DNA from 3 places in the Desulfovibrio fairfieldensis genome. Region 2 is predicted to be linked to each of the others. Evidence: predicted binding sites of a transcription regulator. Region 2 holds the regulator's gene; each other region holds the start of a gene.

Region 1 (4,009 bases), 810 kb from region 2:
GGCAAGCGGCGGCGGGGACAAGCAAAAAGCGCGCGGAAGCCGCGCGCTTTCAGACTGATGGCAAACTCCGCTTCGCGTGGTTTGCGCCACCAACGGCGGCTTCGCCGCCGGGTGGAAAGACACGAAAATCAGTCGCTTAACGGCGCGGCAAAGCCGCGACCTGCTCCTGATTTTCGGGGCTGCCGACTTTGTCGGCAGCCTCAACGCGCGCAGAAGCCGCGCGCTTTCAATCCATCCCGGACTGCCGTGTCGTTCAGCGGGCCAGCAGGCATGTGCCCCCGGCCTCCTCCAGCACACGCCAGCGCACCAGTTGGCGGCCTTTGCGGGGAAGTTCGATCAGGCTCTCATGCTCCGCCGGAAAACGCCGCCGGATCAGGCGCGTCAGATAAAAGGCCCCGGTCCAGACCGGCACGGTAATGCCGAAAAACCAGCAGCAGAACACCGCTTCCGACGGCCACGACGACCACTGGGAGGCCCGGTACATGGACAGGAACACCGCCCCCAGCATGAGCAGGTTGGCCATAACGCGAATCAGCCCGACATACAGGGATTGTTTGTAACTGTTCATGGCATTTCTCCGGCCCGCGCCGCCCCGTGGGGCGGGGCTCGCGCCCCGCTCCCGGTTCTACGGCGGATTTACTTCTGGAAGATGTTGGTCTTGCTCACGTTCATGATGCGGATGGCCTGGCCCTTGTCGGCATTGCGGTAGGCAATGCGCATTTCGTCGCCGGCCGTCCAGACATAGGGGGGCAGATCCAGCGCGGGCACAGGCACCTTAAAGGTGACCAGAGCCTGCAGGCGCTTGGAGTACACGGTGACGGTCTGCTTTTCCTTGTCCACGACGGGGAAGGTCTTGCCCGCGACCTTGGGATGCTTGGCGCTGATGTTCTTCTCCACGTCCGTGAACTGCACGGGCAGTTCCTTGATGCTCTTGGAATCCGGGTCATAGAGCAGCAGAGCGGACTTATCCAGTTCGATCATCAGGCGGCCGCCCACAGTGGGGGCCGGGCCCATGTCGCGGGCTTCGGCGGGCAGCTTGAAGGTATGCACATCGCCGCTGTAATGGGGCGCGGACTGATCGTGAGTCACGTCCACCACGATGGTCAGGGTTTTCGCGGCCGGGTCGAAGGCCACACAACGGCCCTGTTCCACGCCGCCGTCAAAGTCGCAGGCCGCGAGAGCAAAGGAGAGGGCCAGGACCAGCGTAAGCAGCAAACTACGTATTTTCATGGCTTGTCTCCTTCTAGTTGCCGGCGGCTTGTTGCTTCTTGGCCGCCAGTTCCGCCTTGGCGCCCTGGACCATCCGGATGGTGATGTAAATGGAGATGGCGCTCACGAAGCCCAGTACTTCCACAGTAGCCAAGGGTCCGAGGATCCAGCCGTACACGGGGAACTGGGCCTGGAGCAGCTTGAGCACGACGGACATCAGGCAGCCGAGCACGGCCAGGCCGAACACGATGCGGATGCCGTAGCCCTTGACGTACTTGGTGGCGACAGTGCCGATCTGGGCGCCGATGGCCGCGCCGCAGAGCATGATGATGGCGGCCAGCAGTTCGACACGGCCCTTATACGCATAGGACGCCGTGCCGTACAGGCCGGAGATGGCCACTTCGAAAAGGTCCGTGCCCACGGCCAGATGGGTCGGGCAGCCGATCAGATACACCAGAGCGGGCATGCGGATCAGACCGCCGCCGATGCCCAGGATACCGGCCAGCCAGCCGGTGAACAGGCTGACGATGATAGGCAGCCACGCCGAGCAGGTGATGTTGGCATGCTTGAAGTGCACGACAGGAGGAACCTTGAAGGCCTGGAGCTTGGTGGCCCAGTCCAGACCCACGGCGCTCTTGTCCAGTTCCTGCTTGTGAGCCTTGGCTTCGCGCTCCTTCTTGCGGCGCAGGGCCACGTCATGGAAGACCAGCCAGGCCAGCAGAACAAGCAGCACCACGTACAGCCAGCGGACGACCTTGTCCACCGAGCCGATACGTTCAAGCCACATGACCATCTGGGCGCCGATTTCAACGCCCACGACGGTACCGACCAGCATGGTCAGGCCCAGCGCGTAGTCCACGTTGCCGAACTTGCCGTGCCGCATGGTGGAAATCAGAGATTTACCGGCCATCTGCGCCACGTCGGTGCCGATGGCGAAGGCCATGGGGAAGCCGAGAATATTCAGACCGGGGGTCACCATCCAGGCGCCGCCCAGACCGAAGAAGCCGCCGATGACGCCGACGCCCAAACCAAGAATGACCAGACCGGGCCAGAAAATACTCACGCCGGAAATGGGCATCAAAATATACAGCCAATCCATATCTGCCTCCTTTCCGGGCTACTTTTCAGCCAGTTCGCGGTGTTTGAGGTCGATGCCGATGCGCGACATGACGACGTCGGCGAGAAGGCCGAGGATACAACCGAGAATCGGAATGATGATCATGGTCAGAATAGCGAAGAAGAAGTGGCTTTCATTATACATCTCCGCCCACCAGTACAGAAGGCCGTCCAGTTTGCGGGTGTCGGCCACGATGACCACGTCGGCCTTTTTCTTGGCCGCCAGAGCCAATGATGGCATAAGTACGGGCAGCATCAGCGCGCAGCCCATAATCCAGGTCCAAAGCCTGCGCATTTTCTTCATGACATCCTCCACATTGTTTGGTTCCCATCAGGCGGCACGGCCGCCGCATCAAACTACCTGTCAGCGCAATTGTGAAAATATTAGCAATGCCCGTGCCATTGCGTGATTTATGGTGATTTTTTTCGCGCTATACGGGCAAAATCCGTTGAGGACCTTGTCAAAAGAGCTGTTTTTTTCTATGCTCCGTCCAGAGATTGCGCTTTTTTGCGCAAATAGGGAGGAGTATGCGCGTTTTTGGCTCCGTCACCGGTGGAAGCTCCGTGGAAACCGCCCTTTTTTTTGCGAATCGCAGCCTCGCCGGCCGCATGCTGATGCTGGGGCTGCCCTTGCTGGCCCTGGTCCTGGCGCTTATCTTTTTCGCCACCGGGCGCAGCATCGAAAACATCGTCAATCGTGCAATAACGCGCAACGCGCGACTTCAGGCCCAGGCAATGAGCCTTGCGCTGGAGCAGACCCTGGTGGAAACGCGCAACCAGTTGCTGATCCTGGCCGCCGGCTCCATGGACCGGCAGGAGATGGTGCGCCGCCTCAAATTCCGCTCCCGGGCCGACGGCCTGCGCTATCGCGAAGTGGCCTTCATGGGCCTGACGCCGGAAAACCGCTATCTTCTCCTCAATTACGGCGGCGAAATCATTGCCGTGCCCCCCCACGTGGCTCTGGACGCCCCGGCGGGCCCCTTCCACAACATCAGTCCCGGCCAGAAATCCGGCAACGTCAACGTGGGCCAGCCGCTGGAAGTAACCTATTCCATGGTGCCCATCGACAAGTCGCTGCAAAGCCTGGCGTTTTATGTGCTGCGTTTTTCCACGCCCATTTACGACGCGGCGGGCAATTTTCAGGGCATTCTGATTCTTTCGCTGGATCTCAAGGCCCTGCGCGACACCATGTCGCTGTTTTCCTCGCCCGACGCACCCATCAACGGCGGCGAGGAAACCCGTGTGCGCAGCCTCTTTTTCGACCGGGACGGCTGGATGCTCTTCCAGTCCGAAAGCCTGGACGCGGATTCCGGCGAAAGCCTCTTGAGCTCCGACGCGGTACGGGCCGGTTTTCGCGGAGATTTCGGCCGCCCCGGCTTCAGCCCGGCCTTCCGGCCCGGCCCCGAGCATATCAACTACTGGACCATGGTAGCCGAGGTGCAGGCCGGCCGGTCCGGCCAGCTTTCCCTCTCGGGCACCGGACCGGTCTGGAATACCGGCCAGAATCGAGTGGAGGGCGTAAGCTACGCGCCGGTGACCTTCATGTCCGGACCGGAAGGGCCGCGTGTGGTGGTCGGCGGCCTCGGCATGCTGGACAGCAGCTTTACCTCCACGCGCACGGGCATGCAGTTGTTGAGCATTTATTCCCTGTGTTTTCTGGGCGGCACGCTGCTGTTGGGCCTGA
Region 2 (4,009 bases):
AGTATGTTGACCTGAAAGAAGCCTACAAGAGCCTGCACGAAGCCCTGATCCACGGCGGCGTGGCCAACCGGGTGGCTGTGGAGTTGCGCTACGTCAACTCCGAAAATGTGACCGAACACAACGCGGCTTCAGTGTTCAAGGGCTGTGACGGCATTCTGGTGCCCGGCGGCTTCGGTTACCGCGGCGTGGAGGGCAAGATCGCGGCTATCCGCTACGCCCGCGAAAAACACGTGCCCTTCTTCGGTATCTGTCTGGGCATGCAATGCGCTGTCATTGAATTTGCCCGCCATGTGGCCGGTCTGGACGACGCCAATTCCGAGGAGTTCAATCCCCTGTCCGACCACAAGGTTATTTACCTGATGACCGAATGGTTCGACTTCCGCACCAAAAATGTGGAAAAACGCGACGCCAGCAGTGATAAGGGGGGCACCATGCGTCTGGGTTCCTATCCCTGCAAGGTATTGCCCGGCACCAAGGCCCACGAAGCCTACAAAAAGGATATGGTGGACGAACGGCATCGCCATCGCTATGAGTTCAACAATGCCTTTAAGGAAATTCTGGGCCAGAAGGGCATGGCCTTCAGCGGCACGGCGCCGGACGACTCTCTGGTGGAAATTATGGAGCTGCCCGACCATCCTTGGTTCCTGGGCTGTCAGTTCCATCCCGAGTTCAAATCCCGCCCCATGGAAGCCCATCCTTTGTTCCGCGAATTCATCAAGGCGGCCAAAAAGCAATCCAAAGCCTGAGCGCCGTTTTGTCGCTTGGCTTGTGATGTCTGAAAGGGGAGGCCTGAGGCCTCCCCTTTGCCGTAACTGAGACTTGGTTCCCTGCGGTTTCCGTAGGGGCGCGCCGCCCGGCGCAAGCCTTGCGGCCTTTCCCTTTTTGTTCGCAGCTTCCGTCTATTGCATAATTTTTCAGCATATGGCACAATTTTTGTAAATGAGAACTCCGTTCAGACATTGTAGCTTATCAGCCTAAAAGAGCAGACATGGCACTGGAACTTCGTCAGCAATTGAAATTGGCTCAGCAACTGGTCATGACGCCGCAGTTACAGCAGGCCATCAAGCTGCTTCAGCTCTCGCGCGTGGAACTGCTGGAAACCGTGCAGCAGGAGATGCTGGACAATCCTTTTCTTGAGGAGCTCTCGGGTGATGAGTCTTCTTCGGATCAGGCCGCCCAGACAGAGCGCCGGGAGGCCGTTGAAGAAGAGGTCTACGACAAGGAACTCGCCAAGGATGCCTCGTGGGAGGACTATCTCGGCGAGTTCGCCAGCACTCCGCGCCAAGTACAGCCGCGTGACTTTGAAGCGGCTGAAGAAATTTCTCCTCTGGAAGCCCGTTATGCCGCCAAGCCCACATTGGAAGGGCATCTGCTCTGGCAGCTGCGCCTTTCCATGCTGACCGAGGCGCAAAAGGAAATCGGCGAGGTCATCATCGGCAATCTGGCTTCCTCCGGCTATTTGCAGGCCACCTTGGAAGAAATCGCGGAGATGACCACATCCACGCCCGACGAGGTGCGGGCGGTACTGGAAAGAGTGCAGCTTTTTGATCCCATAGGGGTGGCCGCGCGCGACGCGCGCGAGTGTCTGCTGATCCAGCTGAAAAGTCTGAACTATGACCGGGATCCCATTCTTCTCGATCTGGTCCAGTCTCACCTGGAAGATCTGGAGGCCAAGCGCTACAAGCCTCTGCTGCGCAAGTTCAAGCTGGATATGGAGGAACTCAAGGAATATCTGAACATCATCCAGAGCCTTGATCCACTGCCCGGCGCCAGTTTCGGCGGCGGCGAACCCACCTATGTGAGCCCGGACGTCTTTGTGTACAAGATGGGCGATGAATTCGTCATTCTGCTCAATGAAGACGGTTTGCCGCAGTTGCAGCTTTCCTCGCTCTGCCAGATGAATATGGGATCTTCCTCGGATAAGGAAAAGGAATACTGTACGGAAAAAATGCGCTCGGCCTCCTGGCTGATCAAGAGCCTGTATCAACGCCAGCGTACGCTGTACAAGGTGGTGGAGAGCATTGTGCGCCACCAGCAGCCGTTTTTTGAAAGCGGCGTCACCAAACTGGCTCCGCTGATTCTAAAAGACATTGCCGACGATATCAGCATGCACGAATCAACCGTAAGCCGGATCACTACCAACAAATACGTGGCGACGCCCCACGGGATTTTTGAGCTGAAGTTCTTCTTTAACAGCGGCCTTGAGCTGGACGACGGCAGCCAGGTCGGCTCGGAAAGCGTTAAGGCGCTGATCAAGAAGTTCATAGCCGATGAAGACTCCAAGGCCCCCTTGAGTGACGAACGCATCGGAGAAATGCTCAAGGAGCGCCTGAAAGTGAATATTGCCCGGCGTACGGTGGCCAAGTACCGCACGGCGCTGGACATTCCCTCGTCGTCACGGCGTAAGGAGCACTTCTGATCTCACAGCGGTGCTTTGCAATCCCAAGGAGGAACGCATGAATATCTCTTTCGCCTTCAAGAATTTTGAGGCCTCCGATCATTTGAAGAAGTATGCCCGCCGCCGCATGGAAAAGTTGGGGCGGTTTTATGGCAAGTCCGCGGGTCTGGAAGTAAGCGTCGTGCTGACGGTGGATAAATTCCGCCATCGTTGCGAAGTGACCGTTTCCGGCGAGGGCCTGCATATCAACGCCACCGAGCAGACCTCCGATATGTACGCGGCTATCGACCTTGTGACCGACAAGGTGGAAGCCCAGATCAAGCGTCAGGTGTCCCGCGTCAAGGAACAGCGCCGTAAGGCCCGCAATGCCGATGTGGACGTCTTTACCTACAATCTGGAAGCCCAGCCCGAGGAAAGTCAGACCGTGGTGGGCACGGACCGCTTCGCGCCAAAGCCGCTGCACCTGGATGAGGCGCTGATGCAACTGGATTCCATCGGCAGCGAATTTCTGGTCTTTCTCAATGCCGAAAGCAATCGCGTCAATGTGGTTTACCGACGGCGCACTACAGGCTACGCCCTGATTGATCCCGTGTTGTAGCCGTTCCGCCATACTTTTTCCGCCGGGCCTGTCTTCGCACGAAGATCGGCCCGGTGGTTCCCAGTGAAGTATACGTATGAGCACGTCACAGCAGCCCCCCTGCCGCAGTCCGTCCGATCCGGATTCATCTGCTGACACGCCCAAAGTCGCCCATGATCGCCCTGTGCAGGTCTGTATTGTCACCGGTCTTTCCGGCGCGGGCAAAAGTACGGCCGTGCAGGTTTTTGAAGATCTGCGCTATTTCGCCGTGGACGGTCTGCCCGCAAGTCTGGCCCCGGAAATGGCCGCTATGATGGAACGCCCTTCCATGAGTCATTTCATGGGCATTGCCTTGGGCATGGATATGCGTCAGAGCAATTTCCCGGATGAAATCAACGACGCATTGAGCGTTATGGCCGCCAAGGGTATCCGTCCGCTTTTGCTGTTTCTGGAGGCTGACGCGCAGGAGCTCATGCGCCGCTACGCCACCACCCGCCGCCCGCATCCGCTGGAGCGGGAGGGCATGGGCCTTGAAGCCGCCCTGGCCGCCGAACGCAACCGCCTGCGCCCTTTGCGGGAAATGGCCGACTTGGTTATCGACACTTCGCGTTTTTCCATCCATGACCTGCGGCGTTCCATTCAAAAGCGTTGGAGCGGCAACAAGGACAAATTGCGGGCTATCCGCGTCAATGTGATTTCCTTTGGCTTCAAGTACGGCGTGCCCCGAGAAGCCGACACGGTTTTTGATCTGCGCTTTCTGCCCAACCCGTATTTTGTGGAAGAGCTGCGTCCCCTTTGCGGCAAGGACAAGGCCGTGGCCGATTATGTTTTCGCCTCGCCCAGCGCGGTGGAATTCCGCAAGAAACTGCTGGACCTGCTTTTTTTCATGTTGCCCCTGATGGAGGCCGAAGGCCGCTACCGGATTACCATCGCCGTGGGCTGCACCGGCGGGCGGCACCGCTCGGTGGCCATGGCCGAAGAATTGTCACAGGCGCTTCGCCAGGCGGACTACCCGACCTCTCTGGAGCACCGGC
Region 3 (4,009 bases), 1.5 Mb from region 2:
CACGCTCAGCAGATCCGACATGACGCGGTTCAGGCGCTCGGTTTCCTGAATCAGAATATTTCCCGTGGCATAGGCCATTTTGTCGTTTTTCAGCTTTTCGGTCAGATAGGTGGCGTAGCCCTTGATGGAGCTGAGCGGATTGCGGATTTCATGGGCCACGCCCGCGGCCAGGTTGCCCAGCGCGGAGAGCCGTTCGCTCTGCCGGAGCTGTTTCTGAAGCCTGCGGATCTCGCCCAGATCGCGCAAGATAAAGAGATAGCCCAGAAACGCGCCCTCGCTGCCGATGATTTTCGCGGCGCTGAGGCTGACCGGAAGCGGATTGGCCTTGGAGCGGAAAAGGTCCGCGTCGCGCTCCGGAATAACCTTGCCCGCGTCCAGCTCGTCCATCAGGGCCTGCCAGTCCAGCACCGGCGCGTCATGCAGGGAAGGCGGCGTCTTTTCCTGCCCGGAAAGGCCCAGCATGTCCCGCCCGTGCCGGTTGCTCAGGGAAATGATCCCGTGCGGGTCCGTCACCACCAGCCCGGCCGGAAGGCTGTTGATGACCTGCGCGGCCAGGGCCTGCGTATCTTCCAGCATCCTTTTGGAAAACCGGTAATTCTGGATGTAGAACAGCAGCACGATGCCCACCAGGCCCGCCAGGGTGACAAGACCGGCTATGGCGCTGAGATGAAACACGTATTCGTGCAGGTTGGCCGCGAAATGCGAAGCATCCAGGCCCACAAAGATATACTTGTCCTCCAGTTCGCCGGACGGCATCCGGGCGTGGTGGCCGCCCCGCATCATGCGGCCCATGCCCATATGGCCCGGCATGCCCGCGCCGCCGCGCGGGCGGGAAGGGGTAAAAATCTTGTAGGTTTCAAACACGCCCGGATCGTTCGGATCAAAACGGCTTTGGGAGTTGTCGCCCACATGCAGTTTTTGCAGTTCCTCCGGACTGTACAGAATCGTTCCCACCTGATCCGGGCGGCTGTGGATCAAAACCCGCCCGTCCGCGGCCACCAGGGCGATGTACGCGACGCCCGGCTGTTTCGCCACCTCCTCCACCAGGCCCAGCATGGGATTTTGCCGCATATGCCCGAAGGAGCGGGCGCTGCCCTCCAGAGCCCAGATCAGCACATCGGCCCGGCCCTGCATGTTTGCCAGCATTTGCCGCTCTTCCTGTTCCGCCCCCCGCGTGACCATGAAGGCCGCGGCGCAGATGCCCGCCAGGGCGAGCCCCGCGAAGAGCCGCCAGAAAAAACGCCAGTGCCGCCGCTTTTCCAGATGGGAGAGTGGAGAGTAGTGATCCTGCATACGATTCCTTTCGTGTAACCTTTTTACCCGCAACGGGTAAAAAGGTTACGTTCTTCCCCCGCGCGGCGCAATGCTCTTTCAGGTTATTTTTGATTACATTAATTATTTAAAATAGTTATTCATAATGGCACGCGCCTTGCTATATGCAGGACAGCTCGCCTGAAACGCAAAGGCGACACCTTATACATCTAACATCCGTGCATACCGCAATGGTTCCGCACACAACCCCTTCGGGAGGACACAATGAAAAAGGCTAACACTCTGCGCATGACGTCTCTGGCCCTCGCGGCGATGCTGGTTCTGGGCTTTGCCGGTCTCAGCCAGGCCCGCGGCTACAGCAACGGCGGACCGGGCTATGATGCCCCGCTGTCGCAGGAACAGGAGACCAAGGCGCAGCAGATTTTCAGCAATCACTATGAAAAAATGGACGCCGTCCGGCAGTCCCTGATCACCAAACGCGCCGAACTGGATGCCCAGATGAGCAGCGTATCGCCCGACAAGGGCAAGATTGAAAGCCTGTCCCGGGAAATCGGCGAACTTGAAGGCAAGATGCGCTCCGACCGCGCCGACCTCCGGGCCCAGCTCGACAAGGAAGGCCTGCCCATGGGTGGCTACGGCATGGGCCACGGTTACGGGCTGGGGCATCGTTACGGCATGGGCAACGGCTACGGCCCCGGCATGCACCACGGCGGTTACGGTTCGGGCCACGGTTACGGGCACGGCGGCCGCGGCGGCTGCTGGAGATAAGATCCTGTGCGCGGCGTGCCGCGACGTGCCAGAACAGAAAAGGGCGGGGATTCCCCGCCCTTTTCATTTCCGGGCCGCGCCCGCACAACAACAGGACAGGCCCGGAAGACGCACTGTTTCCAAATTACCCGCTGCCGGAAACTGTTGCCGTGAAACGACGCGGGCAAGGAAAAAGGATGCTCTGAAAACAGCTCCCGGCGCGGATCAAGTCTGAAATGTTCCAGAGCAGTTCACCACTGAAACGCTATAGGTTTCAGTGGGTTCATTCCGACAAAAAATGCGATTATCGCTGCTGTCGGTCCCCGTATGGCTCCGTTGTCGCCAACGGGGACAACCCTTCGGCCTGCCTTCGGTCGCTTTGCCGGAATCCACGCCGTGTTCGGCTTCAGAGCATTTCAAGGTTGAAATGCTCTAACGGCTGCCCACGCCGACGCCCACAACCGCCTCTCCTTTGGGACGCACCTCGATATTCTGTCCGGCGCAGGCGGCCAGGGCCAGAAACATCAGGCAAAGTCCCAGGGCGAGCAGGCGGCGGGCAATCGTTTTCTTACGCATACGGCTTCTCTTGGGAGATCCTGGCTCCGGCGGGCACGTCGCTGGTGATCCAGACATTGCCGCCGATGACCGCGCCGGCGCCGATGGTGACCCGACCCAGGATGGTGGCCCCGGCATAGACCGTGACGTTGTCCTCCAGCACCGGATGCCGGGGAATGCCCTTGGTCAGCGTGCCGTCGGGATTTTTGGGAAAGGACAGAGCCCCCAGGGTCACGCCCTGGTACAGGCGGCAGTTGCGCCCCAGAATACAGGTTTCGCCGATAACCACGCCGGTGCCGTGGTCGATGAAGAAATCCTCGCCGATGGTCGCGCCGGGGTGGATGTCAATGCCCGTGCGCGAATGGGCCATCTCGGAAATGATGCGCGGGATCACCGGTACCTTGAGTGTATACAACTCATGGGCGATGCGGTGGTGGAACATGGCGTGCATGGACGGATAGCAGAAAATGGTTTCGCCGGGACTGGTGGCCGCCGGATCGCCCTCATAGGCGGCCTGGGCATCCCCGGCCAGCAGACGGCGGATTTCGGGCAACCGGTCCATGAACTTCAGGGCCGCCGCCGTGCCTTCGCTCTCGCAGGCCTCGCAGGGCGTGGCCGCGTGCCGCCCCTCGCAGGAAAAACAGAAGCCGCGCAGAATCTGCTCGCTCAGCTTGTGGTAAATGGAGTCCAGATTGGCCGCAAGGTGGTAGCGCATGGACTCGCGCCGGATTCTGGTCGAACCGAAATAGCCCGGAAAGACGGCCGCGCGCAGGCGCTCCATGATTTCCTTCAAGGCGTCCAGCGAAGGCATGGCCGCGCCCTGGGCCGGACGGTGCCAGACGGCGTCCAGGGACGAGGAGTGGCAGAGACGCTCCACCACAGAGTCCAGTTCCGGCATGCTCACGGTCGTGTCGTCATGCAGAGTGCTCATGGGCGATATCCTGTTGTTTTTCCTCTTGTACACGCCCTGCCGCCTGCCCGCAACGGCTTTTGCCGGGCGGACGGGACAAACGCTCCGGTCAGGGTCTGAAAACAGTCGGTAAAAAATATCCGGAACCACCCTTAAGCCAGGCGCATTCCGGCCGATATCCCCTGTTGAAGACTATCAGCAGCGCCGCCCCGACGGCGCAAGGAGTGCGCGATGGAAGATGTGCAGATGGGCATGAGCGTGGCCGTCACCAAGGATGCCCTGAACTTTCAGGCCACCATGGCGTCGGCCGTCATCAACGGCAGCCTCGACAAAGGCCAGGAGATGCAGCAGAACATGGCCCGCATCGACGGCCTGGCCGCCGAAGGCATCGGCTCCAAACTGAATGTCGAGGCCTGAACCGGCGCAACCGATCCGGTTCGGCATGATACGGCGCGGCCCGGAGCTTCGGCCTCCCGGGCCGCGTTGCGTTGCACGCCGTGGATACGACGCCGTTCAGTCCGTCGC

What was found. The regulator sigma-54, encoded in region 2, starts transcription at its own class of promoters, with help from an activator protein. The targets are predictions, from matches to a motif close to CTGGCACGGNNNNTGCTT.
Region 1: AXF13_RS02605 (DVU0150 family protein) is a predicted target of sigma-54. The motif match lies at 2,711-2,728, and genes of this name have one in related genera.
Region 3: AXF13_RS15475 (periplasmic heavy metal sensor) is a predicted target of sigma-54. The motif match lies at 1,418-1,435, and genes of this name have one in related genera.

Annotation. Positions count from the first base shown of each region.
Region 1 covers NZ_CP014229.1:605,372-609,380, reverse strand. The annotation lists gene AXF13_RS02620 (hypothetical protein) at 254-568, opposite strand; gene AXF13_RS02615 (DUF4881 domain-containing protein) at 637-1,230, opposite strand; gene AXF13_RS02610 (sulfite exporter TauE/SafE family protein) at 1,244-2,308, opposite strand; gene AXF13_RS02605 (DVU0150 family protein) at 2,327-2,629, opposite strand; gene AXF13_RS02600 (sigma 54-interacting transcriptional regulator) at 2,854-4,009, shown strand, end outside.
Region 2 covers NZ_CP014229.1:1,418,991-1,422,999, forward strand. The annotation lists gene AXF13_RS06005 (CTP synthase) at 1-746, shown strand, start outside; gene rpoN (RNA polymerase factor sigma-54) at 989-2,419, shown strand; gene hpf (ribosome hibernation-promoting factor, HPF/YfiA family) at 2,457-2,996, shown strand; gene rapZ (RNase adapter RapZ) at 3,073-4,009, shown strand, end outside.
Region 3 covers NZ_CP014229.1:3,652,938-3,656,946, reverse strand. The annotation lists gene AXF13_RS15480 (ATP-binding protein) at 1-1,293, opposite strand, end outside; gene AXF13_RS15475 (periplasmic heavy metal sensor) at 1,537-2,040, shown strand; gene AXF13_RS17190 (hypothetical protein) at 2,452-2,595, opposite strand; gene epsC (serine O-acetyltransferase EpsC) at 2,588-3,505, opposite strand; gene AXF13_RS15465 (hypothetical protein) at 3,716-3,901, shown strand; gene AXF13_RS15460 (P-II family nitrogen regulator) at 3,998-4,009, opposite strand, start outside.